DNA from 3 places in the Micromonospora humidisoli genome. Region 1 is predicted to be linked to each of the others. Evidence: riboswitches for the same ligand, from Rfam matches in the RefSeq annotation. Region 1 holds a riboswitch; each other region holds the start of a gene.
What was found. Region 1 has a riboswitch for cyclic di-AMP ahead of JQN84_RS25955 (C39 family peptidase). Riboswitches for the same ligand answer to the same signal wherever they lie in the genome.
Positions count from the first base shown of each region.

Region 2: it holds a riboswitch for cyclic di-AMP, as region 1 does, so the genes downstream of both, JQN84_RS32255 (C40 family peptidase) here and JQN84_RS25955 (C39 family peptidase) in region 1, are expected to answer to the same signal.
Region 3: it holds a riboswitch for cyclic di-AMP, as region 1 does, so the genes downstream of both, JQN84_RS14460 (coiled-coil domain-containing protein) here and JQN84_RS25955 (C39 family peptidase) in region 1, are expected to answer to the same signal.

Region 1 covers NZ_JAFEUO010000008.1:41,853-45,200, forward strand. The annotation lists gene JQN84_RS25950 (hypothetical protein) at 1-468, shown strand, start outside; cyclic di-AMP (ydaO/yuaA leader) riboswitch at 841-985, shown strand; gene JQN84_RS25955 (C39 family peptidase) at 1,259-2,110, shown strand; gene JQN84_RS25960 (CDP-glycerol glycerophosphotransferase family protein) at 2,519-3,348, opposite strand, start outside.
Region 2 covers NZ_JAFEUO010000003.1:271,141-274,488, reverse strand. The annotation lists gene JQN84_RS11925 (pyridoxamine 5'-phosphate oxidase family protein) at 1-320, opposite strand, end outside; gene dcd (dCTP deaminase) at 467-1,045, shown strand; gene JQN84_RS32255 (C40 family peptidase) at 1,095-2,135, opposite strand; cyclic di-AMP (ydaO/yuaA leader) riboswitch at 2,148-2,284, opposite strand; gene JQN84_RS11910 (C40 family peptidase) at 2,440-3,348, opposite strand, start outside.
Region 3 covers NZ_JAFEUO010000003.1:780,761-784,108, forward strand. The annotation lists gene JQN84_RS14455 (carbonic anhydrase) at 140-814, shown strand; gene JQN84_RS14460 (coiled-coil domain-containing protein) at 946-1,971, opposite strand; cyclic di-AMP (ydaO/yuaA leader) riboswitch at 1,975-2,106, opposite strand; gene JQN84_RS14465 (YibE/F family protein) at 2,273-3,348, opposite strand, start outside.

The DNA of each region.
Region 1 (3,348 bases):
GAGTACGACGAGGCGGAGACGGCGGCCCGACGGTTCACCGGCGCGGGGGCGCTGCCCACCCCGCGTACCCCCCGGACGCCTGCCGAGTACGCCGGCCGGGAGCGGTGGCTGCACCAGGAGGCGGTGGCGGCGCACTGGCGGGGCGAACTGTCGGTGGAGCGGCTGCGGGACGTCTTCGCGCACCGCGACGGCTGGGACCCGCGCCGGCACCCCGTTGAGCACGAGGTGATGCTCGCCCGGGCGGTCCGGGAGGACCGGCGGGCGGCGTACCGGGCGGCGCACTGGCGGGAACGCGTCGCGTGGCGGGACGCCGAGCTGGCCGCCGAGGCCGCCCGGTCGCTGGCCGCCGAGGCGTACGCGGCGACGCAGCGGGTGCGTCCGGGCCGGGTGCCGCTGCCCCGGGCCGCGACGTCGGCGGCGACCCGCCCGACCCCGGCCACCCGCTGGCACCCGGCCCGGGTGGGCTGACCCGCCCCGCGACTACCGCCTGGTCCCACCCCGGGCCGGGTGGGCCGGGAGGTCGGGAGGTCGGGAGTCCCGGGGACCGAATTGTTACCCAGGCGGGTGTGGACGCGGTCACGCAGCGGCGGAACCGGACAGCCCGTCACACCCGGTCACATCGACTTCGTTGATCATCGGAGGTTGCGGGTCGGTTGTCCGGTCACGGCCCCGACGGGCCCGGACGACCATTCGTCCCCGGCCCGCACCCGGGCTGCCCGAACGCCCCGCACATCGGCCTGCCCGGCGATGTTTACGCAGGTCACAGGGCTTGGCGGGAGGCAAGGGCGACCAGTAGTGTCGCTGCGGTCCGGTGCGGTTCCCGATCGCAGCAGGCGACGCCGCGCCGACCCGCTCAATCGTGCTTGTCACGAACCGGGGACCCACACGCACCACCTGGGGTGAATCTCCGGGCCACGGCCCGGGGTAGGGCGATCTTCCCGCCCGAATCCGTCAGCTAACCCGGTCGGCGGCAGCGGAAGGAGTTCCCTCCTCGTGCAGCATGACCCCACCCCCTCGGTAATCCCTCCACCTCGGTGCCGGGGTGCCGCCGGACCGTCGCGCCTGACGCGCTGACCCGGCCGTCCACCCCGCCGCCCGACCCCACTCGGGCGACCCGCCGATCCGCCCGGCTCCCGTCGGGCGGACCCTACCGAACGAGCGGCCCAAACACCCGATCCGCGCGTGGCGTACCCGCCACGTGCCGGTCCGGCGTGCCCGGCCGCCTCGCCCCGTGGAGGAACACCCCGTGAAGCACCACATGAAGCGACAGCTCCGCCGACTGGGCGCCCAGCGCCCGTACCGGATGGTCGTCGGCTCGGCGGCGGTCCTCGTCCTGGCCGCCGGTGGCACCGCCCTGGCCGCCGGGGTCGACGACGCCCCGACCGACCAGCAGCGCGCCACCGCCGTGGCCGAGACCGCCCCCCGCCTCGACGACGTCGCCAGCCGCGCCCAGGCCCGGGTGGCCACGCCCGCCCCGGCCAGCCCGTCGGCCACCCCCACGGCCAGCCCGTCGGCGAGCCCCACCCCGTCGCCGCGCGTCACCCGGGCGAAGTCCCGTCCCACCGTCGACCCGGACCTGACCCGCAAGGCGGCCCCGAAGCCGCCGTCGTCGAAGGTTCTGCGCTACGACTACCAGGCCCAGATCACCTACTACTACTGTGGCCCGGCGGCGGTGCGTAACGCGCTCAGCGCGGCCGGCATCGAGCGCGGCCAGGACGACCTCGCCGCCCAGTTGGGCACCACCGAGATGGGCACCAACTCGGCCGAGGACACCACCCGGGTGCTCAACGCCGTGGTCAAGGGCGATCCGTACCGGACCCGGATGTTCGCCGGCACCCCGAGCGACGCGCAGGTCGAGCGGCTGCGGGCCGACGTGGTCGCGGCGGTCACCGACAAGCGGGCCGTGGTCGCGAACGTGGCCGGGGACGCCACCGACCTCGACGGCGGCTGGCACTCCTTCCCCGGTGGCCACTACGTCGCCGCCGTGGGCTACCGGGACAACGGCCGTACCGTGCGGATCGCCGACTCGGCCGACCCGTCCCTGCCGGCCTACTGGGTCGGCGTGACCACCCTGGCGAACTGGATCGCCACCCGGGGCTACTCCGCCTGACCCGTTGCTCTCGAATTCGATCCGGACCGCCTCGGCTGCCTGACCACGGGCACCGGGGCGGTCCGCTGTCGGCCCGACCGACGAGGACTGACGGCATCGGCACCACCGATGCCGGGTGCCACCCGGCGCGCCCCGGACCAACCACGCCTGCATCGTCCGAGGGGTGCACATACCACCCTCGCTCCCTACAGAGCTGATGACGGCAACGACTCAGTGCCGACGCCGCACCTACTTCAGGCGGAGCCGATCATTGCCGGTACCCGGCCGGTCAGCGAGGGCACACACGGCGTGATTCGTTTGCGTCATCAGGTCTGTAGGCGGCAGACGGCACTTGCGAGGGGGCGTCCGTGCACGCGTCGGGCCCGAGTGGCGAACCACGCCACCACCCCGGCCCGGGTCGACTCCCGGTCAGCCGCGCGGGGACACCGAAGCGTCGTCCCAGGTGGCGGTGCCGGCGGTACGCGGGGCCGGCGGGTTCCAGCCCGGCTCCAGCTCCCGGCGGGCCGCGTCGAGGAAACCGTCGGCGTACGCGTCGTCGGGGAAGTCGCCCAGGTAGCGGCGGCGGGTGTCCCACCGGGCCGCCGCCAGCGGATCGGTGTCCAGCAGCCCGGTCAGCACCTCGTCCAGGTTGGCCATGTCCCGGCGCAGCACGTAACCGGAGCGGGCCAGCGGGAACCGGTCCAGGAACTCGTCACCGTCGACGCCCAGGTCGGTCACCGCGTACGGCTTGCCCGAGTAGAGGTAGTCGGAGATGACCCCGGAGACGTCGGAGACCAGCGCGTCGGAGCGGTTGACACAGTCGGTCAGGCTCAGCTCACGGCTGGCCGCTGCCCCCCACAGGTGCTGCCGCCCGGTCCGGGTCCGGTCGGCGGCGAGCAGCTCGGTGAGCCGGGCCAACTGCCGGGCCGAGGCCGGGTTCTGCCCGGTGTACGGGTGGGCCCGCAGGATCACCGTGGCCCCCCGGTCGAGCAGCCGGCGCAGCAGCGGCTCTGCCACCGGCAGCGAGCAGTAGTTGGCGTCGGCGTGGTGGCCGGTCCAGGTGGGGGTGTAGAGCACCGTCGGGGCGGCCGGCGGGCGGGCCTCCCGGCGTACCTCGATGGCTTCGACCTGCGGACGGCCGACCACGACGAACTTCTCGGCGGGGATCTCCACGCCGGCCCGCGCGTACCGCTCGATCGCCGCCGGACCGGCCACGAAGATCTTGTCGAAGATGGCCGAGACCGGGTTGGCGCTGGGGG
Region 2 (3,348 bases), on a different contig from region 1:
GCCACCAGCGCCACCCGGGCCGGGTCGGTCACCGGCTCGGCGCGACCGGCGACGTACGCCTCGTCGTCGCTGTCCTCAGGCGGAAACGAGTGGAGCGCGTAGCGGCCGTCGCGTTCGAGGTCACGCCGCTTGGGCGAGTCGACGACGAAGCAGAACAGCCCGCCGTCGGTGACCAGCGGGCAGACCGGGTGCACCCGGGGACCGCCGTCGGCGCGGACGGTGGCCAGGTAGCCGAAACCCGACCCGTACTGCTGCAGGAGAAGGCGGATCCCGTCGGCGAGTCGGGGCTCGTCGGCGGCGAATGCGGACCAGGATGCCATGTCGTCATCCTATCGAACAGGCGTTCGAAAATCAGTCCGACACGCAGGTCGAACGGCCCGACGTACGCCTCGGAGCCGGCGACGACGCCGGCCGGTGGGGCGGCCCGGTGGGCGGGTCCGGCCGGGGCGCTGGATATGGTGTCCCGATGCTGCTCTCCGACCGGGACCTCGTCTCCGAGATCAAGGCGGGCGCGCTGGCGCTGGAGCCGTTCGAGCCGAGTCTGGTGCAGCCGTCCAGCATCGACGTGCGCCTCGACAAGCTGTTCCGGGTGTTCAACAACCACCTCTACACCCACATCGACCCGTCGGTGCAGCAGGACGACCTGACGTCGATGGTCGAGGTGCCGGCGGGCGAGCCGTTCGTGCTGCATCCGGGCGAGTTCGTGCTCGCCTCCACGCTTGAGGTCATCTCCCTCGGCGACCAGCTCGCCGGCCGGTTGGAGGGCAAGTCGAGCCTGGGCCGGCTGGGGCTGCTCACCCACTCGACCGCCGGTTTCATCGACCCGGGCTTCTCCGGCCACGTCACGCTGGAGCTGTCGAACGTGGCCAACCTACCGATCACCCTCTGGCCGGGCATGAAGATCGGCCAGCTCTGCATCTTCCGGCTCTCCTCGCCGGCCGAGCACCCCTACGGCTCCGCGGTGTACGGGTCGCGCTACCAGGGCCAGCGGGGGCCGACCCCCAGCCGTTCCTGGCAGAACTGGCGCACCTGGACCATCGGCTGACGCGGCGTGCCGTGTCGGGGCCCCGGGTCCGGGGCCCCGACACGGTGGCTCAGCCGGGTCGGCCGTAGCTGTTGACCGGCCCGTCGTCGACCCGCTTCATCGTGATCGGTTTGCCCGCCTGGGAGGCGTGCACGACCCAGCCGTCCCCGACGTACATTCCGACGTGGTGCAGGTCGGAGTAGTAGAAGACCAGGTCGCCGGGGCGCAGGTCGGCCCGGCTCACCCGGTCGGTGACCTGGCGCTGCTGCCGGGCGTTGTGCGGCAACGACACCCCGGCCTTCGCCCAGGCCGCCATGGTCAGCCCGGAACAGTCGTAGTTGTTCGGTCCGGCCGCGCCCCACACGTACAACTTGCCGATCTGGGCGCAGGCGAACTTGACCGCCGTACCGGCCGGACCACCTGGGTAGCCTGCGGGGCACGGCGCCGGGCGCAGCGGCCCGCCGCCGCCGTTGCCGTAGACCTTGAGCCGCAACTTCTGCAACCTGTCGATCTCGGTGTTGATCTGCTTCTTGCGGGCCGCGAGCTGCGCTTCGGTACGGGTGAGCTGGGCGACCATCTCGTCCAGCGGCGCCTTGGTCGCGGCGAGTTCGTCGCGCAGTTCGGCGACGGCCCGCACCTCGCGCTGCTGGCGGCTGGCGAACCGGTCCAGCAGCCCCAGCTGTTCGACCACCTGGCTCGGGTTGCGGCTGCCGAGCAGGGCGTTGACGGTGGACATGTTCTCGCCCTTGTACGCCTGCACGGCGAGGCCGCTGACCTGGTTCATCGCCTGGTCGACACGGCGTTGCAGGGGGGCGATGCGCTTGCCGAGCGCGTCGGCCTGCCGGCGCTTGGCGGCGAGGTCGATGCGGGTGGCGTTGTGCTGTTCGATGAGCGGTTCGAGCTTGTTCCAGTCCTGGTCGATCTGCCGTTCGATCTCGGCGACCGAGGGGTCGGCGTGCGCCGCCGTAGGGCCACCGGTCAGTACGACCGCTGCGGCGGCCAGGGTGGCGAGGGTGGTGGTGAAGCGGGACCAGCGTGGGCGCGGCACCGTCGTGTTCCGGGCGACCTGGGTCGTCCGGTGCGACGGCGGCCGCGGGGCATGGTGTGCCACCGGGCTCCGGGCTCCTTCTTCCTCGACCGCCTACCGGGTTAGCTGACGGGTTCGGGCGGGAAGGGAGCGCCCTACCGCGGCGGTCGCGGATTCACCCCGGCGTACCTGGGTCCCCGGCTCGCCCGGAGGCGACTCGGCGGTGCCGGCCGACGCCACCCCGGGTGGGGCGGACCTGGTGCCGACCGACGATTGACCAGAGTAGAGATGGTCGTTATCGATCCGCAACCCGCCGGGCCGGCACACTCGGTGACCGGAAAACACGCAACCCCCGGCCCATCGGGCCGGGGGTTGACGTCTGCGCTGGTCAGGGGCGGCGGAAGCCGGCCACCGGCATGTAGTTGATGCTGGTCACCTGGACCGGCTTACCGGTCCGGGGCGCGTGCACCATCATGTCGTTGCCCAGGTAGAGCCCGACGTGGTGCAGGTCGCTGAAGAAGAAGACCAGATCGCCGGGGCGGGCCTCGGAGCGCGGGATGGCCTTGCCCTCGTTCCACTGCGCACCGGTGAAGTGGGTCAGCGAGATACCTGCCGCCTTGTACGCGAACTGGGTGAGCCCGGAGCAGTCGAACGAGTTCGGCCCGGTGGCGCCCCAGACGTACGGGTCACCGACCTGCGCGCAGGCGGTCGCGATCGCGGTCCGGGCGGCGGAGCTGACCACACCGTTGATCGTGGGGCAGCCGTTCACCTTCACCGTGGTCTTCGGCATCGCCGCCTGCAGCCGCTTGATCTCGGCATTGATCTGCTTCTTCTTGGCCGCGAGTTCCTTCTCCTGCTTCACCTCGGCGGCGATCAGCGTGTCGAGCTTCTGCTTCTCGGCGTCGTACTTGCGGCGGACCACGAGCACGGCCTCGACCTCCCGGCGCTGCTCGGCGGCGAGCCGGTCCAGGATGGTCAGCTGCGTGGCGAGGGTGCCCGGCTTGGTGGTGGTGAGCAGCGCGCTCAGCTCCTGCGAGGGGCCAGACTTGTAGTAGCGGGAGGCGAGGTCACCGACCCGGCCCAGGGCGAGTTCGCTCTGCAGCGCCAGCGGCTCGATCTTCTTCTGGAGGTCGGCCGCCTTCTTGCGGTTGACCTTCAGCTGCTCCTGGACTTTGTGGTGGCTCTCGATGGTCGGTTCGATCTGCTCCCACTGCTTGTCGAGGGCCGCCTCGATCTCCTCGGGCGACGGCGCGGCGTGGGCCGGCACGGCGAACATCCCGGCACCGACGGCGACCGC
Region 3 (3,348 bases), on a different contig from region 1:
GTCGACACGGCTTCGACCGATGCCTGAAACGTGTATCACGAAATCTTGACGTACCTTTAGCTGCGTGTGACCGTGAGGACACGGCCGTCGTCGCCGCCGGCCGGCGTGACCAGGTGCGATTCCGGACCGAGGTGAGGCAATGGCCCCGATCACTCCGACCCAGGCGCTGGCCGAGTTGCAGGCCGGCAACAGGCGTTTCGTCGCCGGTGTGCCCCACCATCCCAACCAGGATGCCGGCCACCGCACCGCCGTCGCCGACGGCCAGCATCCCTTCGCGGTCATCGTCGGCTGCTCCGACTCCCGGCTCGCCGCCGAGATCATCTTCGACCGGGGTCTCGGTGACCTCTTCGTGGTCCGGACCGCCGGGCACACCGCCGGGCCCGAGGTGCTCGGCAGCGTCGAGTACGCGGTGACGGTGCTCGGCACCCCGCTGGTGGTGGTCCTCGGGCACGACTCCTGTGGTGCCGTGCAGGCGGCCCGGGACGCGGCCCGGACCGGCACCCAGCCCCCGGGACACCTCTACTCGGTGGTCGCCGCCGTCGGGCCGAGCCTGCGTCGCGCGGCCCAGCAGGGGGTGCACGACATCGACGGGATCGTCGACATCCATATCGCGCAGACCGTCGAGGTGCTGCTCGGCAACTCCCCGGTGATCGCCGCCGAGGTGGCCGCCGGCCGGTGCGCGGTGGTCGGGATGTCCTACCGGCTCGCCGCCGGTGAGGTGCGCCAGGTAGCCCCCGAGCTGCCCGCGCCCGCCGCCGCGGTGCCGGCACCGGCCGTGCCGGCCGGTGCCGCGACGGCACCCGTCGCCTCCTGACCCGCACCGGTCACGATGAGGGCCGCCCGGCTCAGCCGGGCGGCCCTCATCGTGCGCCTCGATCAACTCACCGGGCCGGTGCTGCGGTGTCCGGAACGCCGGACACCGCAGCTTCGGCCCAGCTGCACCCGCTACAACAGCGACACGTGGACGTGGTCGGTGTGGTTGGACGGTCCCGAGTACGAACTCCAGCCGTTGGCCGGGAACCAGATCTGCCGGTTCCAGATCACGTAGTAGATGCCCAGCCGGTCCGAGTTGCGGATCAGGAACGCGGCGAGGTTGTTGCCGTACATCCGGGTGTCGTTGTTGTGCCACGGGCTGAACCCGCTCTTCTGCAACGACCAGTCGCACGCCTTGCCCTTGGGGTGCTCCCACGGCCCACCGGGGCGGTAGCAGCCGACGAACCGGTTGAATCCGGCCCGCTTGACCTCCTTGTACATGTGCAGCGTGCGCGGGGTGATGCACCCGGACGTGGTCGGGTCGTTCTCGCTGCACGACTCCCCGCGCCACTCGCCGTTGGCGGTCTGGCCGGGTGCGACGCGGGCCACCGGGGACGTCGCGTCGACCAGGCCGCCGGTGAAGCCCCGACCGCCGACCAGGGCCAGTGCCTTGTCGGCCTCGGTCTTCTTCTTGGCCATCAGGTTGGCCTGCTTCTGCTGCTCACGGACCTCGGCGTCGACGGCGAGCTTGGCCTGCTCGGCCCGGGTCTTGACCTTGTTGACCTCGGCCAGCTTGCCGGCGTTGACCATGTTCAGCTCGTCCAGGGCGGCGGCCCGCCGGACGAAGGCGTCCGGGGCGTCGCTCTCCAGCAGCGCGGCGACCGCGCCGACCCGACCCGTCCGGTACGACTGGGCGGCGATCTCGGTGACCTGCGGAGCCAACGCCGCCAGCTCCTGCTCCGCCTTCTCCACCTCGATGGCGTATTCGAGTTGGCGTTTCTTGGACTTCTCCAGTCGGGTCTTCGCCGCCGAGTACTCCCGGTTCGTCGCCTCGATGACGTCGGTGAGCAGCTTGGGCTCCTCGTCCTCCTCGTGCCCCGAGGGGGTGGGCGCGTTGGGTGCTGCCGCCGCGGGGGCGGCGGCCGGGCCGGCGACCAGCGCCAGAGCGGCGAGCACGGCCACCACCGGAGTCCACCAGTGGCGTAGGGGTGCCGTCACAGTTGTCCCTTCCGTCGACCGCCGACCGGGTTAGCTGACGGGTTCGGGACGGAAGTGGCCCCTACCGCTGGCGCGGATTCACCCCAGGTGCTCGGTTCCCCGGCTCGCCGTACGGCGATTGGGCGGTGGCACCGCTGGCTCCGGTGGGCGCCTTCGGCGGTGACCGGCAGCGAGGTTACCCGAGAGTCGTACCGGGGATCTACGCCCGCAACCCGACCAAATGAGTATTTTCCCGATAGCGAGTGGTAATCAGTGACGTGGCCGACAGCCGCGACCTCGCCTTCGGTCACGCAGCGCAGTGTCACCATGCGGTGTCCGTGCTCCTTTCCGGGTCCGGCCACCGTGCGGGGGCCGGGGTGGACGGTTCGCCGTGCCGGGGCGCGCTCAACGCCTCCCACGCCTCGGCACGGTCGGGGGCGGGACGTGGGGCGGGCGTCGGCCCGGCCGTACCGGCGTCGGCCGGCCCCCGTCCGGCGGTGACCACCAGCGCGGCCAACCCGGTGGTCAGCGGCACCGCCGCCACCAGGCCGAGGGTCGCCACCGCGCTGCGGACGATCTCCTGGGCCAGGAACTCGCTGGTGAGGATCTGGCTCACCGGGCGGCTGTCGGCGGTGAGCAGGAGCAGCAACGGCAGTGACGCGCCCGCGTACGCCAGCACGATCGTGTTGACCGTGGACGCGATGTGCGCCCGGCCGACCCGGGTCGCCGCCCGGTAGAGCTGCAACCGGGACAGCCCCGGATTGGCGTGCGCCAGCTCGGTGACGGTGGCCGACTGGGTGACCGTGACGTCGTCCAGGACACCGAGCGACCCGATGATGATCCCGGCCAGCAGCAGGCCGTGCAGGTCGACGTCGCGTTGGTACATCGACAGCGTGGTGGCCTCCTCGCTGCCGTACCCGGTCAGGTGGGTGGCGGCGGTGGCCAGCGTGCCCAGGACGCCGGTCAGCACCAGACTGCCCAGCGTGCCCAGCACCGCCACCGAGGTCTGCGCGGTGATCCCGTGGGTCAGGTACAGCACCACGAACATGATCAACGCGGCGCCGGTGACCGCGATCGGCAGCGGCGCGCCCCCGGCGGAGATGCCCGGCACCACGAAGGTCAACAGGATGGCGAAGCTGGCCCCGAGCCCGGCCAGGGCGGCCAGCCCGCGCAGCCGGCCGAACGCCACGATCGCCGCCGCGAACAGGGCGACCAGCCAGAGCAGCGGCATGCCCCGCTGGTGCTCGGCGATGTGGTAGCTGCTCACCGACGGATCGGTGGGGTCGGCCAACGCGACGAGCACGACCTCGTCGCCGACGGCCACCGTCGGTGCCCCCGGCCCGGACGGGACGGGCGTCTCGACCTGCTCACCGCTGTCCGGCCCCTGCCCGACGGTGA